4 regions of the Serratia sp. 25CWL12 genome follow, and region 2 is predicted to be linked to each of the others. Evidence: predicted binding sites of a transcription regulator. Region 2 holds the regulator's gene; each other region holds the start of a gene.
The links. The regulator CRP, encoded in region 2, controls carbon source genes, mostly activating them, when cyclic AMP is high. The targets are predictions, from matches to a motif close to ATGTGANNNNNNTCACAT.
Positions count from the first base shown of each region.

Region 1: the regulator CRP is predicted to act here: its motif matches at 5,969-5,986, upstream of rbsD (D-ribose pyranase).
Region 3: the regulator CRP is predicted to act here: its motif matches at 4,786-4,803, upstream of mlc (sugar metabolism global transcriptional regulator Mlc).
Region 4: the regulator CRP is predicted to act here: its motif matches at 1,763-1,780, upstream of ACX9GV_RS13885 (DeoR family transcriptional regulator).

Region 1 covers NZ_CM147698.1:4,201,234-4,209,120, reverse strand. The annotation lists gene rbsR (ribose operon transcriptional repressor RbsR) at 65-1,066, opposite strand; gene rbsK (ribokinase) at 1,070-1,999, opposite strand; gene rbsB (ribose ABC transporter substrate-binding protein RbsB) at 2,061-2,948, opposite strand; gene rbsC (ribose ABC transporter permease) at 2,974-3,942, opposite strand; gene rbsA (ribose ABC transporter ATP-binding protein RbsA) at 3,949-5,454, opposite strand; gene rbsD (D-ribose pyranase) at 5,462-5,881, opposite strand; gene kup (low affinity potassium transporter Kup) at 6,090-7,887, opposite strand, start outside.
Region 2 covers NZ_CM147698.1:4,437,340-4,445,226, reverse strand. The annotation lists gene ACX9GV_RS19320 (NUDIX hydrolase) at 1-101, shown strand, start outside; gene ACX9GV_RS19315 (PhzF family phenazine biosynthesis protein) at 185-967, opposite strand; gene ACX9GV_RS19310 (LysE family translocator) at 978-1,580, opposite strand; gene ACX9GV_RS19305 (hydrolase) at 1,728-2,699, shown strand; gene ACX9GV_RS19300 (YheU family protein) at 2,704-2,937, shown strand; gene ACX9GV_RS19295 (phosphoribulokinase) at 3,029-3,898, shown strand; gene ACX9GV_RS19290 (OsmC family protein) at 4,089-4,496, opposite strand; gene crp (cAMP-activated global transcriptional regulator CRP) at 4,940-5,572, shown strand; gene ACX9GV_RS19280 (YccS/YhfK family putative transporter) at 5,628-7,700, shown strand; gene ACX9GV_RS19275 (VOC family protein) at 7,756-7,887, opposite strand, start outside.
Region 3 covers NZ_CM147698.1:1,991,292-1,999,178, forward strand. The annotation lists gene clcB (voltage-gated ClC-type chloride channel ClcB) at 1-951, shown strand, start outside; gene bioD (dethiobiotin synthase) at 955-1,620, opposite strand; gene ACX9GV_RS08665 (hypothetical protein) at 1,897-2,655, shown strand; gene ACX9GV_RS08670 (YgiW/YdeI family stress tolerance OB fold protein) at 2,842-3,189, shown strand; gene mlc (sugar metabolism global transcriptional regulator Mlc) at 3,471-4,688, opposite strand; gene ACX9GV_RS08680 (MFS transporter) at 5,006-6,301, shown strand; gene ACX9GV_RS08685 (fumarylacetoacetate hydrolase family protein) at 6,352-7,278, shown strand; gene tus (DNA replication terminus site-binding protein) at 7,477-7,887, shown strand, end outside.
Region 4 covers NZ_CM147698.1:3,224,481-3,232,367, reverse strand. The annotation lists gene lpxP (kdo(2)-lipid IV(A) palmitoleoyltransferase) at 1-728, shown strand, start outside; gene ACX9GV_RS13885 (DeoR family transcriptional regulator) at 822-1,631, opposite strand; gene kbaZ (tagatose-bisphosphate aldolase subunit KbaZ) at 1,879-3,159, shown strand; gene agaV (PTS N-acetylgalactosamine transporter subunit IIB) at 3,195-3,668, shown strand; gene agaW (PTS N-acetylgalactosamine transporter subunit IIC) at 3,679-4,461, shown strand; gene agaE (PTS N-acetylgalactosamine transporter subunit IID) at 4,451-5,326, shown strand; gene agaF (PTS galactosamine/N-acetylgalactosamine transporter subunit IIA) at 5,351-5,785, shown strand; gene nagA (N-acetylglucosamine-6-phosphate deacetylase) at 5,782-6,915, shown strand; gene ACX9GV_RS13850 (SIS domain-containing protein) at 7,222-7,887, shown strand, end outside.

The sequences.
Region 1 (7,887 bases), 240 kb from region 2:
TAGATGGCGGCGATGTTGAACCTTGCAAGGAGTTGGCTGGTCACTTAGTTTGACATCTGTTGAGTTAACGCTGACCAACGGAAGCTCGTTGCATCAATTCAGGTGTCAGCACTAGAAGTTGAGCATCACGCTCAGGATCCTGCAATCGATTGATTAATGCGTCGATCGCCAGTTCTCCCAGGGAGTCTTTCGGTTGATGAATAGTGCTTAGTGGGGGAACCAGATACTGTGCCAGCTCAATATCGTCATATCCAATGACTGCCATATCCCTCGGTACCACAAGCCCCGCCTGATATAGCGCCTGATAAACCCCCACAGCAATGGCATCATTCCCTGCAAATACCGCATGTGGCGGATTATCCAGTGCCAAGAGTTGTTTCATGGCGTTGACTCCACCAGCAAACTCAAAATCGCAATGTACTTCATAGCCTGGCAGAATTTCGAGCCCTGAACGTTGCATGGCACGGCGATAACCTTCCAAACGATGGCCCGCGGTCATTTTATCCTGCGGCCCAGCAATACACGCTATTTGGCGATAGCCCCTGGCAATCAGATGATCGGTTGCCATTTCGCCCCCCAATAACGAGTTATCCTTAATAATATCGTTGGCTCCATCGAATGGGGACCAATCCATCATCACGATAGGTAAAGAGGGGTAACGGCTAAACGCATCTTGTGAAGTTCGATGATTCTCAGTACACATAACCAACAAACCATCAACACGCTTTTGCAGCAGTGTTTCAATACTGTGGTTCATTCGCTCCAGGTCTTCTTCGGTATTACACAAGATCAAGCTATAACCACGTTCGTAACAGCTTCGTTCAACACCACGGACTACTTCGGCATAGAAAGGGTTATTACTGGATGTCACCAACATACCAATAGTATGCGTGGTGTTAAGTTTCAGGCTGCGGGCCAAAGCGGAGGGAGCATAATTAAGTTGTTCTATCGCCACCATGACTTTGGCGCGCACACTATCACTGACAAAGCGATTATTATTAATCACATGTGACACTGTCGAGGTTGAAACACCCGCCAAGCGGGCGACATCTTTCATGGTAGCCAAAATTTACCCCTGGTGCTGCAGGAAGGTGTCTATCTCTTCTCGCCATGGTACTGAGGGTTGAGCGCCTGGGCGAGTAACCGCTATCGCTGCTGCCGCATGGGCAAATCGCACCGCCTCACTGATTGCTTTGCCTTCAAGTAAAGCGGTAACCAATGCACCATTGAACGTATCACCAGCCGCTATGGTGTCCACTGCTTTAACCTTAAAACCGGGAACCAGTTTGCCACCATCACCCTGTTCACTTAACCACACACCTCGGCTACCAAGGGTAATAATCACACGGCTAATGCCTTTATCATGTAATACCTTGGCGGCTCGAGCGGCATCATCATCATTATTGATGGCAATACCCGTGAGTCGCTGTGCTTCTGTTTCATTTGGGGTGATCATATCGACCATCGCCAGCAAATCATCAGGTAATTCACAGGCAGGCGCGGGGTTAAGAATAACCTGAGTCTGGTGCTGTTTTGCCAGTTTGGCTGCGGCTATCACCGTTTCAAGTGGTGACTCAAGCTGCATCAATAGCGCATCAGCATCAATCACTTTTTGTTGATAGCGACGGAGATAATCAGGGGTCACGGCAGCATTGGCTCCCGCATCAATCCCAATAACATTCTCACCGTCTTCATTGACAAAAATCAGGGCGACACCAGTGGTGTTACCAAGAATAGCTTCTATTGGTTGGGTATCAATGCGATCAGTAACCAGTTGTTGGCGAATACGTTCACCAATATCATCAGCGCCAACACAGGCAATAAAGGTAATATCAGCCCCACTACGCCCAGCAGCGACCGCCTGATTAGCTCCTTTGCCACCAAAAGCAACTTTATACTGCTTGCCTATCACCGTTTCGCCCGGCAAAGGAAATTGTTTTACATTGAGGATATGGTCGGCGTTGATACTGCCTAACACCACCAACTTGCCAGTTTGCATCGCATTGATTCCAGAAAATTACGCGCCATCGTGATAACCACATTGATGGCGCAGAGATGACTTATTTAGTGATCAGTTTCAAGTCAACCGGAATAGTGGCTGGAACCTTCTCGCCTTTCAGTACTTTATTGGCAGTTTCAACACCCATTGCACCAATCTGCTCTGGACGTTGCGCCACGGTTGCAGCCATTTTACCGCCCTCTACCGCTTTCACCCCATCATCAGTACCATCAAAACCCACTACCACAACATCCGTTTTACCGGCAGTTTGCAATGCACGTAATGCACCCAGCGCCATCTCATCGTTTTGAGCAAATACAGCCTGCACATCTGGATGAGCTGTTAGCAGGTTTTGCATAACGTTCAGGCCTTTAGTGCGATCAAAGTCTGCAGGTTGGCTAGCCAGTAACTTAAATTTGTGTTGCTCCAGTGCTTGTTTGAAACCTTCGCCACGCTCACGTGCTGCAGAAGTCCCTGCGATACCTTCCAATTGGATAACTTTGGCATCAGCACCCACTTTCTTAGCAATAAAATCACCTGCCATTTTACCGCCAGCACGGTTATCAGAGGCGATATGACTAACAACATCACCTTTAGATGCCATACGGTCCAATGTAATAACCGGGATCTTGTTCATATTAGCCATCTTGATGGCATTACCTACCGCATCAGAATCTGTCGGGTTAATCAGTAATAGTTTTGGGCTCTGTACCACCAGATCTTGTACGTTTCCCAGTTCTTTAGCAGGGTTGTTCTGAGAATCCAACACCACCAGGTTGTAGCCCAGTTTGTCAGCTTCTTTTTGTGCACCCTCTTTCATGGCAACAAAGAAGGGGTTATTAAGGGTAGACACTACCAGAGCAATAGTATCTTTTGCCAAAGCATTAACACTCAAGGTTGCAGTCAACGCAAAAGCTGAAACTAAAGTTGCCAGTTTTTTCATTTTCATGGTCGATATTCCTGTAATGGAGAGGTTACTTGCTACTTTTGTCATCTACCAAAACCGCCAGCAAAATAACCACTGCCTTGACGATCATTTGATAGTAAGAAGAAACACCCAACAAATTCAAACCATTGCTCAAGAAGCCAAGGATCAGCGCCCCGATCAGTGTACCAACGATCCGCCCTTTACCACCCGCCAGGCTGGTTCCCCCCAAAACGACCGCAGCAATGGCATCCAGTTCATAACCGGTACCTGCCGTGGGTTGTGCCGAGGATAAGCGTGCTACTTCTATCACTCCCGCCAGGGCAGCTAACAACCCGCACAGTGAGTAAACGATGATTTTCACTCTATCGATATTAATGCCGGAAAGACGAGTTGCGGCTTCATTGCCCCCCAAAGCATAGATATAACGGCCCAGGCGGGTATGGTGCAGCATATACCATGCAGCAATAAACACGATAGCCATGATCCAAATTGGCGTAGGCACCCCCAACGGACGGCCAATACCAAACCAGCCAAAGGCATCAGCAACATCAGTAAAACCGGTGTTGATCGGGCTGCCATTGGTGTACACCATGGTGACACCACGGAGTAACAGCATCATCACCAAGGTTGCAATAAATGCCTGAACTTTACCTTTGGCTACAATAAACCCGGTACCGGCGCCTACAAGAGCACCTAATGCCAGCGCAGCAGCAACCGCAGCGACGGCATTGATTTCAAGCCCTACCATAGAGGCAGCTATCGCACCGGTAAGCGCCAGTAATGAGCCTACTGAGAGATCAATACCAGAAGTGAGGATCACCAACGTCATCCCGACCGCCATAATGGCGTTCACTGATGTCTGCTGTAGGATATTGAACAGGTTATTGACAGTGAAAAAATTCGGGCTCATTGAAGAAACCACGGCAATCAGCACCAGCAGCGCTATCAGTGATTTTTGCTCCAACAGCCACTCTTTACTAAACCAGCGCTTAGCCGCGACAGTCTGTGAACTCATATCTGATTACTCCTGCTTTACGCCGTATTGCTTGCCGACAGCGGCAGCCATCAGCACTTCCTGGGTAGCCTGTTCAATTGGGAACTCTCCGGTGAGATGACCTTCATGCATAACCAAAATGCGATCACTCATTCCCAGTACTTCAGGCATTTCCGAAGAGACCAGAATGATGCTCAACCCTTCCTGCTTAAACTGATTAATTAACTGATAAATCTCTTTCTTCGCCCCGACATCGACACCACGAGTAGGTTCATCAAGGATCAACACTTTTGGCCGAGTCATCAAACCACGAGCTATCGCCACCTTTTGCTGATTACCGCCGGAAAGTAACCCAATAGGTTGTTCCATTGAAGGGGTTTTTATATTGAACAAACGGATAAAATCACTCACAGCGACTTGTTCATCTGAATGCTTCAAGCTACCACCAGCACGGCTGAAATAACGCAGGGCAGTAAGCGACATATTTTCCTTTACTGACATCCCCAGTACCAGGCCATCACGCTTACGGTCTTCAGAAATATAGACGATGCCGTTTGCCAGACCATCTTGGGGAGATTGGGTGATCACATCATGACCATCCAGATTCACTGTGCCACTTTTGCGTGGTGCAGCGCCATATAGGATTTTCATTAACTCGGTACGGCCAGCACCCATCAAGCCAGCAACACCCAAAATCTCACCGCTATACAGAGTAAAGCTGACATCATTAACACCTGGGCCGGAAACATGGCTAACTTGCAGACGTTTTTCACCTCGAGGCAAGTTCAGGCGTGGATATTGCTCTTCCAATTTGCGCCCAACCATCATTTCAATCAGCGTATCTTCCTGCAATTGAACAACCGGCTGTTCAGCAATAAACTGCCCATCACGGAAAATGGTCACATCGTCGCAGATTTCAAAGATCTCTTTCAGTCGATGGGAAATATAAACAATGCCACACCCTTCGGCTTTCAGCTCATTGATCACATTGAACAGAGAGGCAGTTTCAGTGTCGGTCAGCGCATCGGTAGGTTCATCCATGATGATAACTTTAGATTCAAAGCTCAACACTTTGGCGATTTCCACCATTTGCTGATCACCAATCGACAGTTCCCCGACCAGACGGTGGCTGCTATAACGCAGGTTGAGGCGTGCCAGCAGTTTGTCCGCTTCGGCATACATACGTTTCCAGTCAATGCGGCCAAACCGATTGACAAACTCACGCCCCAAAAAGATATTTTCAGCAATGGTTAGCTGTGGGATCAGGTTCAGTTCCTGATGAATGATGCCGATGCCCGCCTCCTGCGAATCCTTCGGCCCATTGAAGGTCACTTCTTTACCAAGATAGTACTGACTGCCAGCATCTTTGCTGTAAATACCAGTAAGCACTTTCATCATGGTTGACTTTCCGGCACCGTTTTCCCCCACCAACGCCATTACCCTACCTGGGTAAACGCTGAGGGCAGCGCCAGAAAGTGCTTTCACGCCGGGAAAGGCTTTATCAATCCCTTTAAGTTCCAGTAAAGGTTGCATAAATGCCTCAGAATGTTACGCCGGCGCAGAGGATCACATTCGCATAAGGCGAACATTCTCCACTGCGTATCACCGCCCGGCTATGTTCAGTTTGCACTTTAAAAGCACTATGGCTGATATAGCTTACACTGATGGTGTTTCCCTGGAGTTGGCCAATTTGTTTTAGTTGAGCCAGTAACATTTCATGGAGCGACGGATTATTTTTAACAATCTCTTCCGCCAGAATAGCGCTTTCTACCTGCATTTCCTGCGTGACCACGCCGACAACCTGTAAGAATGTCGGCACCCCTTGAGTCAGAGCCAAGTCAATACGCTGCGTTGTCGCCGGAATCGGCAATCCTGCATCGCAAATCGTGATCTGATCAGTATGTCCGAGGCGAGATACAACCGCAGAAACATCACAATTCAGTAGTACGCCTTTTTTCATTTTTTAGATTAACTCCAACAGCGAAACGTTTCGCTCACCATAGAGTTTAGAAAAATTTCTGAGAAAGACAACTCAATAATCGAAAAAATGTGATCGCCATCGAAACGTTTCGCTTACCTGGTTAATTTCATTCAAGCTACCGTTTACCTATCTCTGTAACTTGAATGATTCGATGACAAGATTTGATTTAATTAATAAATTCAGATTGTTATATTTCCACTTGGGTACCCAGTTCTAGAACTCGATTAGGTGGGATCTCAAACTGATCGGCAGCCCTCAGCGCGTTACGGCTTAATGCAATAAACAATTTCCCCCTCAGTAGCAAATACCAGGGGCGTTTACTCAGTATCAGTGACTCATGGGACATAAAAAACGATGTTTCCATCATCCGGCAAGGTAACCCTTCCAATCCGCAACGGTGAAAAATATCCTCGACATTAGGTCTTTCGCGCCAACCATAGCGAGCGACAACACGCCAGAAAGTCGGCGATAACTGTTCAATTGTCACCCGTTGGACATTAGGCACATAGGGCGCATCTTCGGTACGCAAGGTAAGCAGGACAACACGTTCATGTAATACTTTGTTGTGCTTTAAGTTATGTAGTAACGCAAATGGAATGACATTAATCGCACGCGACATAAACACCGCCGTTCCAGGAACGCGAACCGGGGGAGATTTCTCCAATGAAGCTATCATTGCTTCAAGAGAGTTACCGTGTTCGTGCATCTGACGCAACAGGCGAAAACGTTCACTTTTCCAAGTTGTCATGATAATGAACATCATCAATGCCATCACCAGTGGCAGCCAACCGCCGGAAAAGAGTTTCATCGCATTGGCTAAGAACATAGGAACATCAATAATCAGCAATATCAGTAAAATACTCAGTACAAAATAGCGATTCCAATGCCAATTTTTAATCGCAACGCAAGTAATAAGAATACTGGTCAACACCATGGTGCCAGTAACAGCGATACCGTAAGCCGCTGCCAGATTACTGGAGTGTTCAAAACCGACAATCACCAAGATGACAGCAAGATAGAGTGTCCAGTTAATCACCGGGATATAAATCTGGCCAGATTCCATCTCCGAGGTATGAATAATACGCATCGGCGACAAATACCCCAGACGCACCGCCTGACGAGTCAATGAAAACACGCCGGAAATGACTGCCTGAGAAGCGATAACAGTAGCCAATGTGGCAAGAATCAGCAAAGGAATCAGAGCCCAGTCCGGAGCAAGCAAGAAGAACGGATTTTTGATGGCCTCGGGTGATTTCAGCAACAACGCCCCTTGACCGAAATAATTGAGTACCAATGAAGGTAACACCACCGCAAACCAAGCCAAACGGATTGGAAATTTACCAAAGTGGCCCATATCGGCATACAAGGCTTCCACTCCGGTAATTGCAAGAACCACCGCTCCCATGGCAAAAAAGGAGACTGTCTTATATTCAACAAAGAAGTTGAATGCCCACTTAGGGTTGAGGGCCTGCAACACTTCAGGATTAGCAATAATACTGCGCACACCGAGTAACGCCAACGCGATGAACCACAGCAACATTACTGGCGCAAAAAGTTTACCGACGCTGCCGGTACCATGCTTTTGGATAGCAAATAATAGAGTCAAAACCAGAATGGACAAAGGAACGATATAGGGTTCGAGTGAAGGTGCTGCGATTCCCAACCCTTCAATTGCCGACATAACCGATATCGCCGGGGTAATCACCACCTCGCCATAAAAGAAGCTGCCACCAACCAAACCCAGAATAACCAATAATGACGTGGTACGTGCCGATGTATTGCGCCCGGCCAACGACATCAAGGTCAGAATACCCCCTTCACCCGCATTATCTGCACGCATAACGTAAGTGAGGTACTTCAAGGAAACGATAACAATCAACATCCAAAAAATAAGAGATAGAAACCCGAATACCACATCAGGACGGACCTCAAAACCATAGTGCCCAGAAAAACACTCTCTTAAGGTATAGAGCGGGCTGGTCCCT
Region 2 (7,887 bases):
TGACAGGGGCACGTAAGGCCCGCTTGTATCGTAAAAAAGCAGGAGTCGATATGAGAAATTTTTCTCGAAACCTGCTGATAGACTCATTTTCAGGCGAATAAAAGCAGCCTAGCAAAAAAACGAAACAATACCTCGAGCCAAACATTAACTAAGGGCTGTTGACGATTTTAACGGCCAAATCCTGTCAGAGATTGATGTTACCCCTCAGGAAGATCTGCGCATAGCCCCCTAATAGTGAGCGTTCCCCGTGCAATTCACAGAACAATTCACCACCGCGGGATGATATCTGCCTGGCATGTAACTCATGGCGGCCTAAACAGGCGGTCCAGTAGGGCAACAATGTGCAGTGTGCTGAGCCCGTCACCGGGTCCTCACAGCGATCCAACGAAAAGTAGCGCGAGACAAAATCCACGTTATCTCCAGGCGCAGTCACGATAATGCCACAGTCAAAGTGATCAATCAGGGCGGGAATATCCGGCTGTAACGCTTTGACCTGGGCTTCATTCGCCAATACCACCATCATCGCTTTGGCTTGCCAGACCTCCTGCGGTTGAACCCCCAGCAATGCCGCCAACTGTGCCGGTTCATCGATTTTTTGAGGAGGGCGAGACGGGAAATCCAGAATCAAACGCTCACCGTCAGCCACATCACGCTTAACTTGCAGTTCACCGCTGGCAGAACGGAAACGAATCTCTTTCAACCCCGCATCGACCACGTTGAGTAAGACATGCGCCGCGGCCAACGTGGCATGCCCACAGAGATCAACCTCCCTCGTTGGCGTAAACCAACGGATCGCCTGCATATCGCCATCATTCCAGACAAAACTGGTTTCAGGTAGGTGTAACTCATTGGCGATAGCTTGCATTTGCGCCGTTTCCAGCGGTTGTTTCAGCAAGCAAACACCCGCAGGATTGCCACGCAGCCCGACACCGATAAAAGCGTCGACATGAAAGTAATTGTCGTTCATTAGCATTTCCTCAACGCCAAATCAGTAGGACACAGGCCGCAGTTAACAGCCCCATCGAAACGTTAAAAATAATCCAGGCCTTTTTGCTACGTAGCAAACGGCCAATCACCGTACCGAACCCCAACCAGATGACCCCAGCAACAAGATTCACCAGCAGTAGCGCACCGGAGATGCTCAAAATAGAGTGATAGTACTGATCACCTGCCAAACTAAAGCTGGTGACCGCCCCCAACGTCATCAACCAGGCTTTAGGGTTAAGGAATTGCAGTAACCCCCCCTGATATAACCGCACTGGCTCTGGCGGTGCCGCATCCATCTCCAATCGTTCATAAGCGGCGGTGGCCACTTTCCACGCCAACCATAATAGATAGAGGCTACCCAGGACCTTCAAGGTGATATGCAAAGCAGGATAAATTAAAAGTAAGCCCCCCACACCAAATGCCACCAACAATAAGATGCTTTGCATCCCCAGCATGATACCCACCATCAGCCACAGAGAACGCATAAAACCGAAATTGGCCCCGGAGGTGGTCAGTAATAAATTGTTCGGGCCAGGTGTAATCGCCGCAACCCACAGGAAACCTAATAACGAAACAAATAAACTCAGTTCCATGAAGTGGGTACTCCTCACCCAAATGCTTTTTTTGCCGTATGATTAGAGACAACAAGGCTACTGCTTGTCAGGCGCAGATGTCAGGGTATTGAAACTAACAGTGCGGAATTAATCACACAATAGCCACCAACGCGATTTTTATTCACTATGCATGAATCTTTTCGCCCTCTGATAGGGGCCAGCAATCCACATTTGCAAACGCTGTTACCGCGGCTGGTTCGTCGCCGCGTATTGCTGCAACCCCACTGGCAACGGCTGGCATTGCCCGATGGTGATTTTGTCGATCTGGCCTGGAGTGAAGACCCACAACTGGCGCGGGAAAAACCGCGTGTGGTGTTATTCCATGGGTTGGAGGGGAGTTTTTACAGCCCTTACGCCCATGGGCAACTCAATGCCTGCCGCAACAAAGGTTGGCTGGGTGTCGTGATGCATTTCCGTGGCTGCAGTGGCGTACCCAATCGTAAACCACGCCTCTATCATTCAGGTGAAACGGAAGATGCCCGTTTTTTCCTACAGTGGTTAAGCGACAATTTTGGCGAAGTCCCGACGGCTGCGGTCGGGTTTTCCCTTGGTGGCAATATGTTGGCTTACTATCTGGCACAACAGGGAGACAGCAGCCTGTTACAAGCTGCAGTGGTTATTTCTGCCCCACTGATGCTGGAACCTTGTGCTATTCGCATGGAACAAGGATTTTCGCGTGTATATCAACACTATCTGCTGGACCAGTTAAAACAGAATGCTACGCGTAAACTCCTGCATTATCCCGGTACCTTACCACTGAATCTGGCACAGTTAAGTAAACTGCGGCGTATCCGTGAATTTGATGAAGTGATTACCTCGCGCATTTACGGTTTTACTAATGCCATTGATTACTATCGGCGCTGCAGCGCATTACCGTTATTGCCAAAGGTTACCCTGCCGTTATTGATTATTCATGCCAAAGACGATCCTTTTATGACCGATAAAGTGATCCCTGACCTTGCTCACTTACCACCTAATATCGAATATCAGTTAACGGAATATGGGGGTCACCTAGGCTTTGTCAGCGGTAACTTGAGAAAATCTCAAATGTGGCTGGAACAGCGAATTCCAACCTGGCTCACTCTTTTTTGGAATTAGGCAAATGATTATCCCCTGGCGAGATATTGCACCAGAAACCCTGAATAACTTGATCGAATCCTTCGTCCTGCGAGAAGGCACCGATTATGGCGAGCACGAACGGTCACTGGAACAAAAAGTGCATGATGTGATCCGTCAACTGAAAAATGGCGAAGTGGTACTGATATGGTCGGAATTACATGAAACTATCAATATCATGCCGAGTGGTCAGATCCCCACTGAGCAAGAGAATATTTAGTCACGCCAGCCTATGATTGACCAAAAAAATCAGGTAACAATGGATTATCGTTGAACAACGCCTATGCAGTTAATACGGAGTGACAAACACCATGTCTGCCAAACACCCCATTATCGCAGTGACCGGCTCCAGTGGCGCGGGTACCACTACCACCAGTCTGGCGTTTCGCAAAATTTTTCAACAGTTGAAAATCAGTGCAGCGCAACTGGAGGGGGACAGTTTTCACCGCTATACCCGACCTGAAATGGATGCGGAAATCCGTAAAGCACGCGATCTTGGTCGTCATATCAGCTATCTCGGCCCAGAGGCTAATGACTTTAACCTACTGGAGCAGAGCTTTATCCAATACGGTAAAAATGGCACTGGGCAGTCACGTAAATACCTGCACACCTATGATGAAGCCGTCCCTTACAACCAGGTACCGGGTACCTTTACCCCTTGGGAACCCTTGCCATCACCAACCGATGTCCTGTTTTACGAAGGATTGCATGGTGGCGTGGTCACCCATCAAATCGACGTAGCCAAGCATGTTGACCTGCTGGTGGGGGTCGTCCCCATCGTTAACCTGGAGTGGATGCAAAAGTTAGTTCGCGATACTGGCGAACGCGGTCACTCCCGTGAAGCCGTGATGGATTCTGTGGTCCGTTCAATGGAAGATTATATCAACTACATCACGCCACAATTTTCACGAACCCATATCAATTTCCAGCGGGTTCCCACCGTGGATACGTCCAATCCCTTTGCGGCCAAAGCGATCCCCTCGCTGGATGAAAGCCTGGTGGTGATCCATTTCCGTGGCTTGGAACAGATCGATTTCCCCTATCTTCTAGCCATGTTGCAAGGGTCATTTATTTCACATATCAATACGTTGGTGGTACCTGGTGGTAAAATGGGGCTGGCAATGGAGCTGATTATGACGCCACTGGTGCAACGGCTACTGGAAGGCAAGAAAATCGAATAATATCGAATCATGTAGGTGGGCGGCGATTAATCTCACGCCTGTGATACTCCGTTTCATCTGCAATCCAAGCGGGTGACAAGCCCTATCGACAGTCTGCCGCAGACACAACGTTTGCACAAAAATCGCCGCAGCCCAAAACGGCACGGCGATGCTTAGCGTTATTCCGTGTCAACATGACACAGAGTAGTGCTCAATCAACTTCATGGATTTCAAAACTGTGGGTAATAGTGGCCGCTTTGCCCAGCATCAGGGAAACGGAGCAATATTTTTCGGCAGAAAGGTCTACTGCACGTTCCACCACCTTTTCGGTTAGCCCTTTTCCGGTGACAATAAAATGCAGATTGATGTGGGTAAACAGTCGAGGTGCCTCTTCACGGCGTTCTGAAGTCAGTTTCACCTCACAATCGCGCACATCATTGCGGCCTTTTTGCAAGATCGGCACCACATCGATAGCGCTGCAGCCCCCCACAGACATCAACACAATTTCCATTGGGCTTGGGGCCTTATCACCCGCATTACCATCCATCAAAATCTGATGGCCGGAAGCAGACTCCCCCAAAAATGTCAGCCCTTCTACCCACTTCACTCTTGCCTGCATATTGTTCACTCCGATTATTTTTTAAAATCAACGTACGCTTTCATAGAGAAACTGGCAACGAAACCTGACACTAATCATGCTGAAACGAGACAACACAAGACACCCGCCTCACTCTGTGCTACAAACACAGCTGCAATACTTTTTTCATGGCATCAATTTCAGGGATATATCCTAAGATCATTGGTGAGTTAATGGAACCTAGCTTGCAGCACTTAATACGAGTTAATATGCTAGTGTATAAGTGATTTTTTTACCCAGATTCGTTCAAACTGCCGGTAGGCGACAAACGAACGAGTCTACTACGGCTTGAGTGACAACGGGGATATACCTCACCTCAAAACCTGTTGATAGCCACAACTAAAACATCAGGCTATAAGCACGTTTTACAGGGAACTCTGACCCCTGTGATACAAGGCAGCGATAACAACAGAGGATAATAGCGCATGGTTCTCGGCAAACCGCAAACAGACCCGACTCTTGAATGGTTCCTGTCTCATTGCCACATCCACAAATATCCATCAAAGAGTACGCTGATTCACCAAGGTGAAAAAGCGGAAACTCTTTACTACATCGTCAAAGGTTCCGTCGCGGTGTTGATTAAGGATGAAGAAGGCAAAGAGATGATCCTCTCCTACCTAAATCAGGGGGATTTCATCGGCGAGCTTGGATTATTTGAAGAAGGCCAGGAACGAAGTGCCTGGGTAAGGGCGAAAAGTGCCTGTGAAGTAGCTGAAATTTCCTATAAGAAATTTCGCCAGCTCATTCAGGTTAACCCGGATATTCTGATGCGCCTATCTGCACAAATGGCAAGTCGCCTGCAAGTCACCTCAGAGAAGGTAGGTAACCTCGCTTTTCTTGATGTGACTGGCCGTATCGCACAAACCTTGCTGAACCTGGCAAAACAGCCTGATGCGATGACTCACCCGGATGGTATGCAAATCAAAATTACCCGCCAGGAAATTGGTCAGATCGTCGGTTGTTCACGTGAAACTGTTGGCCGCATTTTGAAAATGCTTGAAGATCAAAATTTGATTTCCGCTCATGGCAAAACCATTGTCGTGTACGGTACCCGTTAATCATTAAAGAAACGGCGCTGCAATGCGCCGTTCTTTGTCTGCTGAACAGCAAAACATGTGGCGCCGCCTGATCTACCATCCAGAAGTGAACTATGCCCTGCGACAAACGTTGGTGTTGTGCCTGCCTGTCGTTGTGGGTTTACTGCTGGGCCACCTGCAACAGGGGCTGTTGTTCTCGTTAGTGCCTGTCTGTTGCAATATCGCCGGGCTAGATACCCCTCATAAGCGCTTTTTCAAGCGCCTGATAATCGGCGGGGCACTGTTCGCTCTCAGCTGTGTTTTGTTGCAACAGGCGCTGTTGTGGCATATCCCATTACCCTTACTGATGCTTGCTATGGCGCTATTGCTGGGTGTCAGCGGGGAAATCAGCCCACTACATGCACGCTTGCTGCCCGCAGCACTGGTTGCGGCCATTTTCTCTCTGAGCATGGATGGCCTACCTATTTGGTATGCCCCGCTACTGTATGCCGTAGGCACTCTCTGGTACGGCCTGTTCACTTGGTTTTGGTTTAAGTTATGGAAAGAACAGCCAATCCGTGAATCTTTAAACCAACTCTATATACAGTTAGCTGATTATTTTGAAGCCAAATATTCGCTGCTGACCCAACATACTGATCCTGAAACCGCGCTACCGCCACTGTTGCAACGCCAACAGCAAGTGATGGACCTGATCAGTTTGCTATATCAGCAGATTAACTTTCTGCCACACGCCAATAATATGGAACAAAAACGCCTGCAACGAACGTTCCAAGTGGCACTCGACCTGCAAGAACACATTAGCGTCAGCCTCCACCAGCCAGAAGAAGTGCAAAAATTGGTGGAGCAGAGCCAAGCTGAGGCGATCATTCGTCGTAATGCTCAAGTCATCGCTGCACGTTTACGCGTTGTCGCAGAAGATATCCTCTATCATCGGCACTCTCGCCGTTTTAGCATGAAACACGAATTGGCCGCGCTGGAGAAAGTGGCTACACGGCATGCTGATAATCCCGTTGGCCAGTTTTGTTACTACCATTTCAGCCGTATTGCTCGCCTGTTACGTACACAGCATCCTCTTTATCGCCGAGACCTGATGGCCAACCAGTCACGGTTACCCTTCTGGCCTGCAGTGGTAAGCTATTTATCGTTCAAATCCAACGCACTACGCAATGCAGCCCGACTGGGGGTCATATTGGCTGTAGGCAGTAGCCTAGGCCTGCTGTTGCATCTGCCAAAACCCTATTGGATCTTACTGACCATCATGTTTGTCAGCCAGAACGGTTATAACGCTACACGAGTAAGAATACAGCACCGTGCGCTCGGCACACTGATTGGGCTGGTGATTGCAGCAGGGCTTTTGCAACTGCAGTTACCAGAATATGTGACGCTAAGCATTATGCTGGCAATCACCCTCACCGCTTATCTGTTCTTGCGTAAAAACTATGGGCTGGCAGTAACCGGATTCACCATTACCGCCGTCTATACCTTGCAAATACTGGATCTCAGCGGCAGTCATTTACTGATACCTCGGCTGATTGATACCTTGATTGGTTGTGTGTTGGTCTTTGGTGGAACGATCTGGTTATGGCCACAATGGCAAAGCGGTCTACTACGCAAAAACGCTCACCAGGCGCTGGAACAGGATCAGGCCGCATTACGTTTATTACTGGAAGAACAAGAGCCGGACCCAAGCAAACTGGCTTATGCGCGGATGCAGGTAAACCAGTCACACAATGCCTTATTTACTTCGCTCAATCAGGCAATGCAGGAGCCGGGTTTTGAATCAAATTATCTGGCAGATATGCGTTTGTGGATCACCCACAGTCAGTTTATTGTCGAACACCTCAATGCCATGACCATTCTGGCCCGTGAACATTACATGCTGACACCCCAGTTGGCGGAAGAGTATCTACAAAGTTGTGAAATCGCGCTGCAAAGTTGTCAGCAGCGGCTGGAATATGATGGCCCAAGCGTCAGCAACAGCGTTATGCGCCCACCGGTTTTACAACCCAATATGCCCATTAGCGAAATGGAACGTCACTTACAGCGTATTCTTTCCCACTTGGCGTTAATGCATACCATCTCTTCGCTGGCTTGGCGCCAGCGCCCACATCATGGTCTCTGGCTAAAACGGAAACTACGGGATAAGTGACTAGTCTAAGCTCTGGATAAAAAGCCGCTAACAGCTCTTTGTCGGGCCACGGTGTCTATACGGGTATTTGATTAGCAATTTCGATCAAATTATTGTCGGGGTCCCTAATATAGAGTGACATAATTGAGCCGATAGCCCCCGTCCTCTCTATCGGCCCTTGTTCTATTGTTACCCCTAATTTAACTAA
Region 3 (7,887 bases), 2.1 Mb from region 2:
GGCGCCAGCCTGGTGAAGAGTCTTGCTTCACTACTGGTGGTCTCCAGTGGTAGCGCCATTGGCCGCGAAGGGGCGATGATCCTGCTGGCCGCCCTGGTGGGGTCGGTATTTGCCCAGCGCTTTACTCATGCCCGAGAGTGGAAGTTGTGGGTTGCTTGCTCCGCAGCGGCCGGTATGGCCAGTGCCTACCACGCCCCATTGGCCGGTAGCCTGTTTATCGCTGAGATCTTGTTTGGTTCATTAATGTTAGCGTCCCTTGGCCCGGTGATTATTGCTGCCGTGACTGCACTGTTGATGACAAATCTGCTTAATGGGGGGCAAACACCGCTGTATATCGTCACGCCACTGAGCGCGCCATGGCCAGAACAATACCTGCTGATGGCCCTACTAGGAATATTGGCAGGTATCTGTGGCCCACTTTTTTTATGGGGGATGGCGGCCAGCGGGCGAGCATTTCGTTCACTTAACCTCAAACCCCCATTACAACTGGCATTAGGTGGCTTAATTGTCGGGTTGCTGTCCTTGCTGTATCCCGAAGTGTGGGGAAATGGTTATAGCGTAGTGCAATCATTGCTCTCCGCACCGCCGGGTATTTTGCTGCTTGGCGGTCTGCTGGTTTGCAAGTTATTGGCGGTGCTTGCCAGTAGCGGTTCTGGCGCACCAGGGGGGGTATTTACGCCAACGCTGTTTGTCGGTGCCGCTTTAGGGTCGCTGGTCGGTCAGTTTTGCGCCAACTGGCCGGAACTCGGCATGGCAGTACCGATTCTGATGGCCTTGACGGGGATGGCAACGCTACTGGCTGCCACCACTCATGCCCCCATTATGGCTGCCTTGATGGTATTTGAGATGACCGGTGAATATACCCTGTTGCCCGGTCTGCTGTTAGCTTGTGTTATTGCCACAACCATTGCTCGCGGATTACGGCCACAATCGGTTTACCATAATGCGTAGCGTTTACTTTAGGCGGGAAATATCCAGATATTGCGCCAATTCACGCTGTTCGGTACGGGGAAGATAAGGGATCTCACCCAGTAATGGGGCCGGAATACGTTTTTGCAAAGCATCAATGGTATCAGCATAGTGGGCTAAACCCGGGTTGATACGGTTAGCCACCCAACCTAATAAAGGCAAGCCATCGTTAATAATTGATTGTGCAGTAAGCAAGGCATGGCTGACACAACCTAGTTTAATTCCCACGACCAGAATAACTGGCAACTGTTCCTGCACCACCCATTCGGCATACGGGCGTAGATCGCTCATCAACACACGCCATCCCCCGGTCCCTTCGACCACGACAACATCAGCCTTGCTGGATAAATGCTGTAGGCCACGGCTCATCACGCCATAGTCAATATCTTGGGTTGTCGGTGTGTGAAACACCTCATCAATACAGGTAATGGGGTTAATTTCATTATAGGACAATGGCATGGTGGAAGATGCCTGTAGAACCAAAGCGTCTCTATTCTGAAAGCCTTCGCTGGTTTCCTGGCAACTTGCAGCAATGGGTTTATACCCCGCAGCAGAACGGCCCTGTGCGGCGAATGCCTGCAGTAAAGCACGAGAAACTACAGTCTTACCTACGTCGGTATCCGTGCCTGTAACAAATAAACGCTTTAACATGAATAGATTGCCCTGATATGCCACGTTAATGAAATGACCTCTGCGAATTACGGAGAAAGTAACTCACTGAGAAAAGTCTAGGGGATACCAATCAACAGGGGCTTGAGATAGCTCAATCTTTTAGCGGTAAGCAATAATAAATTTTGATAATGTTGTTGCGAGAAACAAAAATAATCATGCTAATGATTAGTTATCATACATAAATGGGTGCACTCAAAAATGATATCATCCTGTGATTTTATATTTGTCATCAGCCAGAGACTGCAACGAATGAACATGAGATTAAATCTGTCTATTCTCCTGACAACAGCAATAATGTTATTCCCTGCTCTATCGCCAGCGAATATGCGAGCCCCCCATTTAATCTGGCAACCCCCTTCGTTTTCTCTGAGTTCGCCGCAGAGCAACAAATTCACGGTAAAAAGAGAAAAGTTAAATATTGATTGTGATTACGAAAACTGTCAGGTTCAGGCTGTTTACGAGATCACTTCTGATATTCAAGCTGATGTTGCATTTGTTTTTGTGATGCCTGCAAATACGCCGGTTAGCGCAAGGGTGAATGGAACGCTGCAGCCTGCGACGGTTACGCTTGATAAAAAGAATGTATGGAAATTACGCGATAGCGATACTCGAGAATATCCGTTATATGAGGCGGTTTTTACTGGGCAGGTATCCAGAGGCGTAAATAACATCAATATTAAATATAATCAGCCGCTGACAATTCTAGAACGTGCTTATGGTTACTTGACTGACAGTCGCTCTATTGAGCAATTTTCCTACCAGCTCGGGCCATTAAAAGAGTGGCCGCTTGCTGATGATTTTTCCCTTGATGTGACATTATCCAGCCTGCGTAAACGACCAGAACGTGATGGTGGTTGGAGTATATTGAAGTCTCGTACCATTGATTGTATGCAGCCTGAACAGAAAATAGAAAAAGATAGTGAACATCTGAATTTGACTGTTAAATTCGGCAAAAAATTCCCAGATACGCTGATTTGTAAAATTGGGGATAGTGATTTATTAGAGGAAAAGTAAGAGGCGCTAATACACAGTGACACTGGAGCCGCCGGGAATTTTTACCCTGACTTAAACCCGTTACAATGCCAATTAGTCATTACAGTGAAATTTTTGAGACTCAACCGGCGCTTTCTTTGCCAATTTGACAATAGCTTGACATCATCAATACTTAAGGCTCTACAAAAATGCAAAGAGGAACACAATATGAAGAAAGTTTTATCTATCATTATGTTATCAGGTACTCTTTTTGCGGTTAATGCTTCAGCCAATTTCACAGGGCCTAGCGTAACTGGCCAAACCAGTACTGTACAGCAAGCCATGAGTGCACGGGTAGGAAGTTATATTACTCTGACTGGTTATATTGTTGCACACCAACGTGAGGACTATTTTACTTTCCGCGATGATTCTGGAACTTTGCGCGTCGAGATAGAAAGTTCCGTTTGGCGCGGTCGTGACGTAAGCCCACAAACCCGAGTTCGGTTGATGGGTGAAGTTGATACTGGCGCTGCAGGACGTTATTTGTGGGTTAAATCACTGGATGTGGTCAACTAGAAACCGCCTGAGTGGATTAAGGGCCAATGTGACAAAAACCTGCACTAAACATTGGCCTTCCCGTAAACTTCCCGACCCTTTGTTTTTAATCCTTCCAAAGCGTGGCTCATAAAAACAAGATCATCAAACCAACAACTTGGTGGCCCCATTATTGTCCTTAATTCCTGCTAGTGCTTTCCCTTTCTGTTGCAGAGATAAAGGCATTTGATAACAGCTGATTATAATGGTTGACAGAAAGTGAGCGGGATTTGCCCCTCTGCAATTGGCAAAGTGATGGAATATTACCCTTGTAATAATTTGACCAGTAATGAACCATTATATAGCGCCTCTTTCACCAGTGCGGCTCCAGGCATGGTGCCCTGGTTGAAAAACAGCGTGGATTCAACCTTCAAATGTTCACTATAAGCGGGTAAAGATTGTTGGCGGATGCAGGAGATGATAGCAGGATAGAGAATCTCAGCCGCGCGGTTTAACGGTGAGCCAACCAGAATCTTTTCTGGGTTAAATAAATTGACCATAATTGCCACGATACGCCCAACACTATGCCCTACACCCAGAATAATATCCTTGGCCAATTGATCACCCGCTAGCGCTGCATCGCACAGCGATTCTACCGTGAGTTCCACACCTTGAAGTATTGATGAATGGGCCCCTGCCAAGCGCTGTTGAGCAATTTCCAGCATATTATCGATACTGGCTACGGTTTCCAGGCAACCATGGTTACCGCAGTAACAACGTTTACCGTAAGGATCAACCTGCGTATGCCCAATCTCTACCACACTACGGCTACCGGCATGCAACACTCGCCCGTTGGTGATCACTCCAGCACCCACGTTATGGTCAATCACCACCTGAATGACGTTCTGGGTACCACGAGAGGCCCCGAACAACGCCTCTGCCATGGTCCAAGCACAAATATCATGTTGCAGATAAACCGGCAGGCCGGTGCGCTTTTCAAGTGCGGGCCCCAATGCCATCTCATTGACTTGATAAAATGGCATACGATGAACCACCCCGGCAGCGGCATCAATCATACCGGGAAGCGTAATGGCGATGGCGGTTAAACGTTCGAGTTTATTTTGGTGACGAATAAAGAAGCTGTCGATTTCGTCGACAATATGTTGCAGTAGCGATTCCGATTGCTCAGCTTTCAGTGGCAACAACTCCTCCACCACCATTTTGCTACTGAGATCGCGCAACGCTAAGGTAATAGTGCCGAGGCTGATACGCACAGAAAGATAATGCCAAGCGTCGGTATCTAGCACTAATCCGATAGCCGGGCGGCCACGACTCCCTACTTCCTGATATTCGGTCTCTTTGACCAGGTGAGCTTCCAGCAACTCACGTACAATCTTGGTAATACTGGCAGGTGCAAGCTGTGCCAACTTGGACAACTCGATTCGCGAAATCGCCCCCCGTTGATCGATCAACCGATAAACGGCGCCAGCATTTATTTGTTTGATTTGATCAATATGTCCAGGTTGCCCATCCATAATCACAAACCTGCCCCCGCTATTTTTCGCGCTTCTAAATAAAGACTAAGGGCTATGGTGGGGCTTTTGGTATACAGCGTCAACTATTACTCCTTGATTCGTTATGTGATTAACAGCACAAATTGCATGTTATCACGGCAAAAAAATTTCACTTACGCGCAGGGATCAATTTGATTAGACAAAAAACGGCCTATTCAATACTATTTTGTAAATCAGAATCTGTTTTTTTATACCCGAATTAGTTCAAGTTGCAGGTCGTGTGGCGACCGAGTAAAGCGATATCTTGCCACCCGAATGATCACCGAACTCGGTAAGGAAATACTGTGATTACCCCTCCGCGTGCTGCGGCTAGTTTGCCGTTAACGCCACCTGAAAGTGACAACGTAGTAACAGTGTCTGACAGTAAATGTTCAACACCGAATAAACTGCCTTATATTGAACGGGGAACGCCACAGTTTATGCTCGTCACCTTGGCGCTGTTCTCTGCGGGTCTGGCAACCTTTGCGTTACTGTATTGCGTGCAACCTATCCTGCCGGTGCTCTCGCAAGATTTTGGGGTTACCCCAGCGGAAAGTAGCCTTTCTCTCTCATTGTCTACAGGCTTGTTAGCTGTTGGCCTGCTGTTTACCGGGCCGTTATCGGATGCGATTGGCCGTAAATCGGTCATGGTGATAGCCCTGTTTCTGGCCGCTATCTTCACCTTAATCTGCACTTTTATGACCAGTTGGCACGGTATTTTATTGATGCGAGCACTGATTGGGCTTTCATTAAGCGGGGTGGCGGCGGTAGGCATGACCTACTTGAGCGAAGAGATCCATCCTGGGGTTGTCGCCTTTTCCATGGGATTGTTTATCAGCGGTAACTCTATTGGGGGTATGAGCGGACGGTTGATTACCGGGGTACTTAGCGACTTTTTCTCCTGGCGCATCGCACTGGCGGTGATTGGGCTTACCGCCCTGGTGTTAGCAACACTGTTCTGGCGTATTCTGCCGGCTTCCAAACATTTCCGCGCGACATCGTTACGACCCCGTACCCTACTGGTTAATTTTAAATTGCACTTACATGACCAAGGGTTGCCACTGCTGTTTGCTGCCGGTTTTTTGTTGATGGGGAGCTTTGTAACCCTGTTTAACTATATTGGTTATCGCCTGCTGGATGATCCTTACCATCTCAGCCAGGCCGTGGTTGGCTTTTTGTCGGTGGTTTACCTTATTGGCTCATACAGTTCACCTAAGGCAGGAGCATTAACCTCTCGCTTTGGGCGCGGACCGGTGTTGCTAGCGTCTATTTTGATTATGCTGATGGGCGTAATCATTACCGCCTTCTCCCCCATTGTACTGGTATTTATCGGCATGCTGCTGTTTACCGCTGGCTTTTTCGCTGCTCATTCGGTGGCGAGTAGCTGGATTGGTCGTAGAGCGCGTCGAGCCAAAGGACAAGCCTCGTCGCTATATTTATTCAGTTTTTACGTTGGCTCAAGTATTGCCGGTACCCTGGGCGGTGTATTCTGGCACAGTTTTGGCTGGTTAGGCGTGGTCGCTTTTATCAGTCTGATGTTATTCCTCAGCATACTGGTTGCCTATTATCTGAACAAACTGCCGGAAGCTGCGCGTATTTAACCCCTCCCGCTGGCCTTAGGGTTATGGGGGCTTATCTTTCAGGTGTAGATATGGATTGTGTAAATAGATCTTCTGATGTTAGTGAGCTTGGTCTTCGTCTCACCAATCTTAGGTGTAACGGTGGATTCGCTGTCGGGGCAGAAATTGACGGTAAAATCGTCAACATAACCCAAGCTGGAGCGATATTTGGCCTGCCTGTACCATCAGATATGGACGATTTACTGCAGAACCAGCGTGCGGCGGATGTCAGGGCGATTGTCGAGCGTATTCGATCCTCTGCTGATCATGCGGCAATTGAAGTGACCGAGGTTGATTTCGCCCCACTGGTGACTCGTCCAGGCAAGATCATCTGCGTGGGGTTCAACTATCGCTCTCATGCGGCGGAAATTGGTGCTCCGGTGCCCAAAGCCCCGCCACTGTTTAGCAAATTTGCCAACGCGTTGAACAGTAACCAAGGCGTGGTGCCCCTCCCAACACATATTGACCATGAGTTTGACTACGAAACTGAACTGGTGCTGGTTTTTGCCAAGCGCTGTCATCAGGTAGCGGAAGCCGATGCTTTATCCGTGCTGGCGGGGTATGCCGTAGGTAATGATATTAGTGCTCGCGGGTTGCAGAATATCACCTCGCAGTTTACCGCCGGAAAAACATCGGATGGTTTTGCCCCTATCGGGCCGTGGCTGGTCAGCCGAAATTTAGTTCCCAACCCCAATGCACTACGGTTGAAGACCTGGATGAATGGTGAATTACGCCAAGACAGCAGCACTGAGGAGATGATTTTCAATTGCCAGCAACTCATCCATTACGTGACGAGCATTATGACTATCGAACCGGGGGATATTCTATTCACCGGAACGCCGCCTGGGGTGATTTGGGGGCAGAAAGTACCGCGTGAACAACGGCGCTGGCTCAAATCAGGGGATAAGGTGACCTCCTCCATCGAGGGGCTTGGTGAGCTAAACATTAGGTTTTCATGAACATCAGGCTTTCATAAATAGCAGGTTGAGTGAATGGGGCTTAACCGGTAAAGATATCGGGATACCGTTCGCTCAATCCCTCCTTTTTTCCCCTACTCAGCTTGGACCAGGTATTATTTACATGAGGTCACAATAGCCAGTGTTAGCGCCTTGATTGTGTTATCTTACAGTGTATGTTGTAACTAAAATACGTTAATGATGAATAAATATACACTAATAGGCCGTATGAACGGTTGTTTTAATACGCTGGAACAAGCGTTAATCGAACTGAGCCAACAAATTCAGTCATTACCCTTGTTAGCAGCTCGCGTATTTACCCTACCGCAGATCGAGAAAGGCAAAGAGCATGACAGCATAGAGAAAATCGAGGTTGTGCAAGAGGTTGGTCAGGTGGCGCGCGATTTAGCTCTACAGCAGTATCAGCGGTTGTTTATCCATCATCATCAATCAACTGTCAGCAGCAAAGCAGCAGTCCGTCTACCTGGTGTTATTTGCCTGGCTGTTGATGACAACGGTTGCGTGGCGTTACGGCAGCAGATTGCATTGATTAACCAGTTAAAGGCCGAGCTCGAACAGATTATTACTGTCGAGTCTGGGCTGACACCAGAA
Region 4 (7,887 bases), 1.2 Mb from region 2:
TATGCTTTCCTGATATGGATAGCGCACAACGTGAACGGCAAATTATTGGTAACTTTGAATCTCTTGGTATGGGATTACTGGAAACCGGCATGGCCTGGTTCTGGCCAGATAAACGCGTTAAGCGCTGGTTCAGCGTTTCAGGTCTTGAACACTTGAATCAGGCGCAGCAGGGTGGTCGTGGTGCGCTGATGATTGGCGTACATTTTATGTCGCTCGAGCTTGGTGGCCGGGCGATGGGGTTATGTCAGCCGATGATGGCGATGTATCGCCCACACAATAACAAAGCCATGGAATGGGCGCAGACCAAAGGCCGCTTGCGTTCCAACAAGTCGATGTTAGATCGTAAGGATCTGCGGGGCATGGTGCAATGCTTGAAAAGTGGTGAAGCAGTATGGTTTGCCCCTGATCAGGATTATGGCCCGCGCGGCAGTGTATTTGCTCCGCTGTTTGCCGTGGAGCAGGCAGCCACCACCAATGGCACCTTTATGCTGGTGCGTATGGCTAAACCGGCACTGGTACCAGTTGTTTTGATTCGTCGCCCCAATGCCTTAGGTTATGACCTGCTTATTCAACCTGAACTGGAAGGCTACCCACTCACTGATGATGTGGCGGCGGCAACGTATATGAATAAAGTGGTAGAAAAGGAGATTATGCGAGCCCCAGAACAATATTTGTGGCTGCACCGCCGTTTCAAAACCCGCCCAGCAGGTTCACCTTCTCTCTATTAAATCATCGTTTGCTGGGCATGAGAGACAACATCATTGCCCATCATTCCAATGACCAGAGGGGCCAGCAGCGTCCCTTTGTCTACAGCCCCGACTTTAATTGCCCACTAGCACCACTTGAACGCCGCTTCTACGCAACCCTTCAAGGCTTTCTGGCGCAATCTCACTGTCGGTGATCACCATATGGATACGTTGGGTATCAATGATTTTATGCAGGCTGGAACGATTAAACTTGCTGGAGTCGGTGACGACGATGATACGTTCTGCCACTTCACACATACGACGATTGATACGCGCTTCATCTTCGTTGTGAGTGCTCACTCCACGTTCCAGATCGATGGCATCAACCCCTAAAAATAACATATCGAAATGGTAGTTCTGTAAAGACTGGTCGGCCTGTTCGCCATAAAATGACTGGGATTGACGGCGCAAATGCCCCCCCGTCATTAACAGCTCAACCCCCTTGGCTTCCAACAACGCATTAGCAACATTCATGCCATTAGTCATGACGATCACTTCTTGATGCTGGCGCATAAGGCGAGCGATCTCATAGGTGGTGGTGCCAGAGTCGAGTATCACGCGGTGACCCGGTTTAATCAGGTCTGCGGCGACACGGGCGATACTCCGTTTCAGTGAAGTATTCAGGGTGCTTTTATCCTCTACTGAAGGCTCTGATGCCGGATTTAATGGTTCACATACCAGAGCACCACCATAGGCACGTACTGCGATCCCCTGTTTTTCCAGAAAGGCCAGGTCGTTACGGATCGTCACTGTGGAAACAGAGAAATAAGCTGATAAATCATTAACCTGAACGCTACCTTGTTGGCGTAAACGTTGAATGATCTGCTCGCGCCTTTCACTGGTACCAATGATGCGTTTATCTGGGACAGGTTCGCTGTTGTTCATCTTCATAAAGTCCTTTTTTTCATTTCTCTTCATTTCGTTTCTCTATTAATACCTTTCTTTTAGTGGAAAGCAAGCCAAGCAGAAGCAGATACTTTCAACTTCTTTACTTTTTATCTTTCGTTGTGTATCTTTTGTGAAACGGATCTCAATTTCACTGTCTTTCTATTTATTTTTATTTATCGATAAAGCACTATCCGGCGACACAAATCGAAAGACAAAGCACGAATAAACTCATGCGGAGAAGAAAGTGAAACATTTAACCGAGTTTGTGGCCAATCATAAGCAAGACCCTCGTTACGGCATTTTTGCAGTCTGTTCCGCTCATCCATTAGTGCTCGAAGCTGCGATACAACATGCTAAGGTCACTGACTCCCTATTGCTGATTGAAGCTACTTCAAACCAGGTTGATCAATATGGTGGCTATACCGGAATGACGCCCGCTGATTTTTGCCATTTCGTTCAACAACTGGCAGATAAACAGCATTTCCCTGTCGAACGGTTGATCCTGGGTGGAGACCATCTCGGCCCCAACCGCTGGCAGCAGCAAAACGCCAGTGACGCCATGGCCAAGGCCGAGGTGCTGATCCAGAGCTATGTCGCCGCCGGGTTCAAAAAAATCCATCTCGATTGCAGCATGTCCTGCGCTGATGACCCGGTGCCGTTAACCGACGCCATTGTTGCCGAACGCGCTGCCAGGTTAGCGGCAATTGCCGAACAAACCTGTATTGAGCAGTTTGGCGAGTCTGACCTGGTGTACATCATTGGTACCGAAGTTCCGGTGCCGGGTGGGGCCCATGAAACCTTGAGTACCTTGGCGGTGACGACACCACAAGCTGCAAGAGCCACGCTGGAAGCCCATCACCATGCCTTTGAACAACAGGGGCTCAATGATTTATGGCCACGTATTATAGGGCTAGTGGTACAACCAGGTGTTGAGTTTGATCATACACAGGTGATTGATTTTCAGCCACAGAACGCACTGGCGTTGAGCCAGATGATTGAGTCCTCAAGTACCATGGTGTTTGAAGCACACTCCACCGATTACCAAACCCCACTTGCCTTGCAACAACTGGTGCAACACCACTTTGCGATTCTGAAAGTGGGGCCAGCACTCACTTTTGCACTACGCGAAGCGCTGTTCTCACTGGCAGCGATCGAACAGGAACTGCGCCCGGCTCATCAATGCTCAGGTCTGCGTGATGTTTTAGAACATGTAATGCTGGAGCACCCTCAATACTGGCATCAGCACTATCACGGTGACCAGGGCACGTTACGTCTGGCTCGGAACTACAGCTACTCTGACCGCGTACGTTACTACTGGCCTGATCAGGATATTGAAGGGGCTTATACCCGGCTGATCAACAACCTGGCAAATGAGGCTATCCCGCTACCACTGATTAGCCAGTACCTGCCATTGCAGTATGCAAGGGTTCGTGAGGGGCTGCTTAGCCCAACGCCACATGAGCTGATTATCGATCATATTCAGGATGTGCTGCGCCAGTATCAAGCTGCCTGTATGAGTAACTAAGCATAGATTTAACACAATGATAATAAGGAAAAAAGATGCCAAACATTGTATTAAGCCGTATTGATGAGCGCCTGATCCATGGTCAGGTGGGGGTGCAGTGGGTCGGGTTTGCCGGGGCTAATCTGGTGCTCGTCGCCAACGATGAGGTTGCGGAAGATAGCGTGCAGCAAAACCTGATGGAGATGGTGCTTGCCGAAGGGATTGCCGTGCGTTTCTGGTCGCTGCAGAAGGTAATTGACAACATTCATCGTGCCGCCGACCGCCAGAAAATTTTGCTGGTGTGTAAAAACCCGCAAGATTTCCTCACGTTGGTCAACGGCAATGTGCCGATACCACGTATCAACGTCGGCAATATGCACTACGCCGACGGCAAACAGCAAATCGCCAAAACCGTTTCGGTAGATGAGCAGGACATTGCTGCGTTCAACGGCCTGAAAGAGGCTGGCGTAGGGTGTTTTGTCCAGGGCGTTCCCACTGAGCCGGCTCAGGATCTTTACAAACTTCTCTGAGGTATCTGTTATGGAAATCAGCTTATTACAAGCAGTAGCGCTAGGTGTCCTGGCCTTTATTGCCGGCTTGGATATGTTCAATGGTTTGACGCATATGCACCGTCCGGTGGTCTTGGGGCCCTTGGTTGGCCTGATTCTGGGCGACTTGCATACCGGTATTCTGACCGGGGGAACCTTGGAACTGGTGTGGATGGGGCTAGCACCGCTGGCGGGTGCACAACCGCCGAACGTGATTATCGGCACCATTGTGGGTACCGCCTTTGCCATCACCACTGGGGTAAAACCGGAAGTTGCCGTCGGGGTGGCGGTGCCATTTGCCGTTGCCGTGCAGATGGGCATTACCTTCCTGTTCTCTATTATGTCGGGGGTGATGTCACGGGCTGATCGCATGGCGGCCAGTGCCGATACCAAAGGGATTGAGCGCATCAACTACTTGGCGCTCTTGGCGCTGGGTGTTTTTTACTTCCTGTGCGCCTTTATGCCGATTTACTTCGGTGCTGAACACGCCAAGACGGCAATTGACGTACTGCCGGAGCGCCTGATCGAAGGCCTCGGTGTTGCAGGTGGCATCATGCCAGCCATTGGTTTTGCCGTACTGCTGAAGATCATGATGAAAAATGCCTATATCCCCTATTTCATTCTCGGCTTTGTCGGGGCTGCCTGGCTGAATTTGCCAGTGCTGGCGATTGCCGCTGCGGCACTTGCCATGGCTCTGATGGAGTTAATGCGTAAGGACCCGGCTCCCGCGCAACCTTCCCGTATTCAGAAAGAGGAATTCGAAGATGGTATCTAATACTCAAACTTTGTCACAAGCCAGCGAACAACAATCCCTGAACAGTGGCGGGAAAGACGATATCTATGAAGATCAAACCATTGGCGTGGAATTAACCAAGCAGGATATCAACCGTGTCGCTTGGCGTTCCATGTTGTTGCAGGCCTCGTTCAACTATGAGCGTATGCAGGCTTGCGGCTGGCTGTATGGCTTGCTTCCGGCGCTGAAAAAGATCCATACCAACCAACGTGACCTGGCTCGGTCCATGAAAGGCCACATGGGGTTCTTCAATACCCACCCATTCCTGGTCACCTTCGTGATTGGCATTATCCTGGCGATGGAGCGTTCCAAGCAGGATGTGAACAGTATCCAGAGTACCAAAATTGCTGTAGGGGCACCCCTTGGTGGGATTGGTGACGCCATGTTCTGGCTTACCCTGCTGCCAATTTGTGGCGGTATTGGTGCCAGCCTGGCACTGCAAGGTTCAATCCTTGGTGCGGTGGTGTTCTTGGTGATGTTTAACGTTGTCCATCTCGGGTTGCGTTTCGGCCTTGCTCATTATGCATATCGCAAAGGGGTGGCGGCAATCCCGCTGATTAAAGCCAACACCCGGAAAGTGGGTCACGCTGCCTCCATCATCGGGATGACGGTGATTGGCGCGCTGGTAGCCACTTATGTGCGTCTGTCCACCACGCTGGAAATTAAAGCTGGGGATGCCGTCGTGAAACTGCAGGCTGATGTGATCGACAAGCTGATGCCCGCCTTTTTGCCACTGGTCTACACCCTGATGATGTACGCCCTGGTGCGTCGTGGTTGGAGTCCGCTACGTCTGATTGCCATCACGGTGCTATTGGCGATTGTCGGAAAGTTTGCCCACTTTCTGTAATGCCCTGAAAAAATAGGAGAGAAGATGTTAAGTATTATTCTGAGCGGTCACGGCGGGTTTGCCAGTGGCTTGGAAAAGGCGATGAATCAGATCCTCGGTGAGCAGCCACAGATTATCGCCATCGATTTTCCAGAAAGCTCAACCACGGCACTGCTGACCCGCCAGTTTGAAGAGGCACTAGCCCAGCTTGATGAGAGCGATGGGGTGATCTTTTTAACTGATTTACTGGGCGGTACCCCGTTTCGTGTGGCTTCAACCCTGGCGATGCAGAAACCTGGGCGTGAAGTGCTGACTGGCATCAATCTACAACTGTTGTTAGAGATGGCGCTGGAGCGAGATGGATTGAGCAGTGAAGCGTTTCGTGAAATGGCACTGGAGTGTGGGCACCGTGGTTTAACCAGCTTGGTGGATGAAATGGCTCGCCAACGTACAGCAGAAGCGGTCGAAGAGGGGATATGAGTGTGCTGCTGCGAGCCAGAAGAGTCCTGACTGATCACGGCTGGTTGGACGACCATCAATTGCGTATCGAAGGCGGTATTATTACCACCATTGAGCCCATCCCCATCAATGTCACGCGGCGGGATGCCGAGTTGTTGTGTCCCGCTTATATCGATCTTCACGTGCATGGGGGCGCAGGCCTTGATGTCATGGATGATAAGCCCGGTGTACTGGATAAACTGGCGTTACACAAAGCGAGTGAAGGTGTCGGTTATTGGTTACCAACCACAGTAACCGCACCATTGGTAGAGATAGAAAACATACTGCGACGTATTGCTCATTATCGGCACAGCGATAATGCCGGTGCGGTGATATTGGGCAGCTATCTTGAAGGGCCTTACTTCACACCGCACAACCGGGGAGCTCATCCAGCGGAGTTATTTCGTGAACTGGATATCACCGAACTGGATCGGTTAATTGATATTTCACATAACACCTTACGAGTGGTCGCCTTGGCGGCAGAAAAACCGGGGGCGCTGGCGGCAATCAAACACCTGAAAAGCCGTGGTGTTCGCGTCATGCTTGGCCATAGCGCGGCCACTTATGACCAAACCATGAGTGCCTTTGCTGCTGGCGCCGACGGACTGGTGCACTGCTTTAATGGCATGAGTGGCCTGCACCACCGTGACCCCGGCATGGTGGGGGCGGGTTTGACTGACAAACAGGCCTGGTTGGAGCTGATTGCCGATGGTCATCATCTTCATCCGGCAGTGATGGACATCACCTGCCGCTGTGCCAAAAACCGCATTATCTTGATTACCGATGCGATGCGTGCCGCCGGAATGCCAGATGGTGATTACGCTATCTGTGGTTATCAAGTCACGATGCGTGATGGTGTGGTGCGAACCGCTTCCGGTAGTTTGGCAGGCAGTACCTTGGCGCTGGATGCTGCCGTGCGCAATCTGGTCGATCAGGTGGGTGTGTCGGCAGAAGATGCCATCCGCATGGCTTCGCTACATCCAGCCCGCCTATTGGGCCTGGATGACCGGATAGGCTCGATCTCTCCCGGCAAGCATGCCAGCGTGATAGCCCTTGATAGTCGGCTTCGGTTGCAAAATATTTGGCTTAATGGCGTGGCCGTTCCCCTTTAGTACTTTCGTTTGCTCCATGCTGTTCGGTGACATGCTGTCGCATGGGGCTTTCTTTTTGTTTTCTAATCATGATTTTGTTGATGTTTTAATAACGGGCCAGCGAAAAGGAAAGATAACGGAGCTGTTAATTTATCTTTGTGTTTTGTTTTCTTTCTTTTTGTGGTTGATCTTGCATTTCGTTTTGTGTAGCTTCTAGGGGTGTACTCAGTGAATCAAACAAAACGAAATGAAAGATGATTGCACTTTGCGATGATTACACTTTGCTTCGTGCTACCCCATTGAATATGCCTGACTAAGGACCGACTGATGAGTAAAACCTACGCAGCTAACACCTCGAGCTGGACCGAAAAAGAGATCCGTCAACAACCCGCGTGTTGGTTACAATCGTTAAAAAATATCGACAGTTTACGTGGTGCTATCGATGCTTTCCTAGCGCCGCTGTTGCAGAATCAGGCACTGAAAATTGTGCTGACGGGCGCCGGAACCTCGGCGTTTATCGGTGATATGATAGCCCCTTGGTTGGCCCGTCATACCGGTAACAACGTGGTTGCGATACCCACGACGGACCTGGTGAGCAACCCTGCCGATTATCTGTACGCTGACCAACCTACATTGCTGGTCTCTTTCGCCCGTTCAGGGAACAGCCCTGAAAGCGTTGCCGCCGTCGACCTGGCTAACCAGATTGTGCGCAACTGTCACCATCTGGTGATTACCTGCAACGAAGCGGGAAGCCTGTATCAAAGCGCCACTGAAAGTGATAATGCATTGGCGTTACTGATGCCAGCCCAAACTCATGATCGTGGCTTCGCCATGACCAGCAGTATCACTACCATGATGGTGAGCTGTTTGGCGGTATTTGCCGCTGATGTGATCAATAGCCGCACTTTCAACGATGTTGCGGCGCGTAGTGAACAGATTATCGATTCCCAAGGGGATTTCAGTGAGATGATATTTGGCGATCTGCCATTTAAA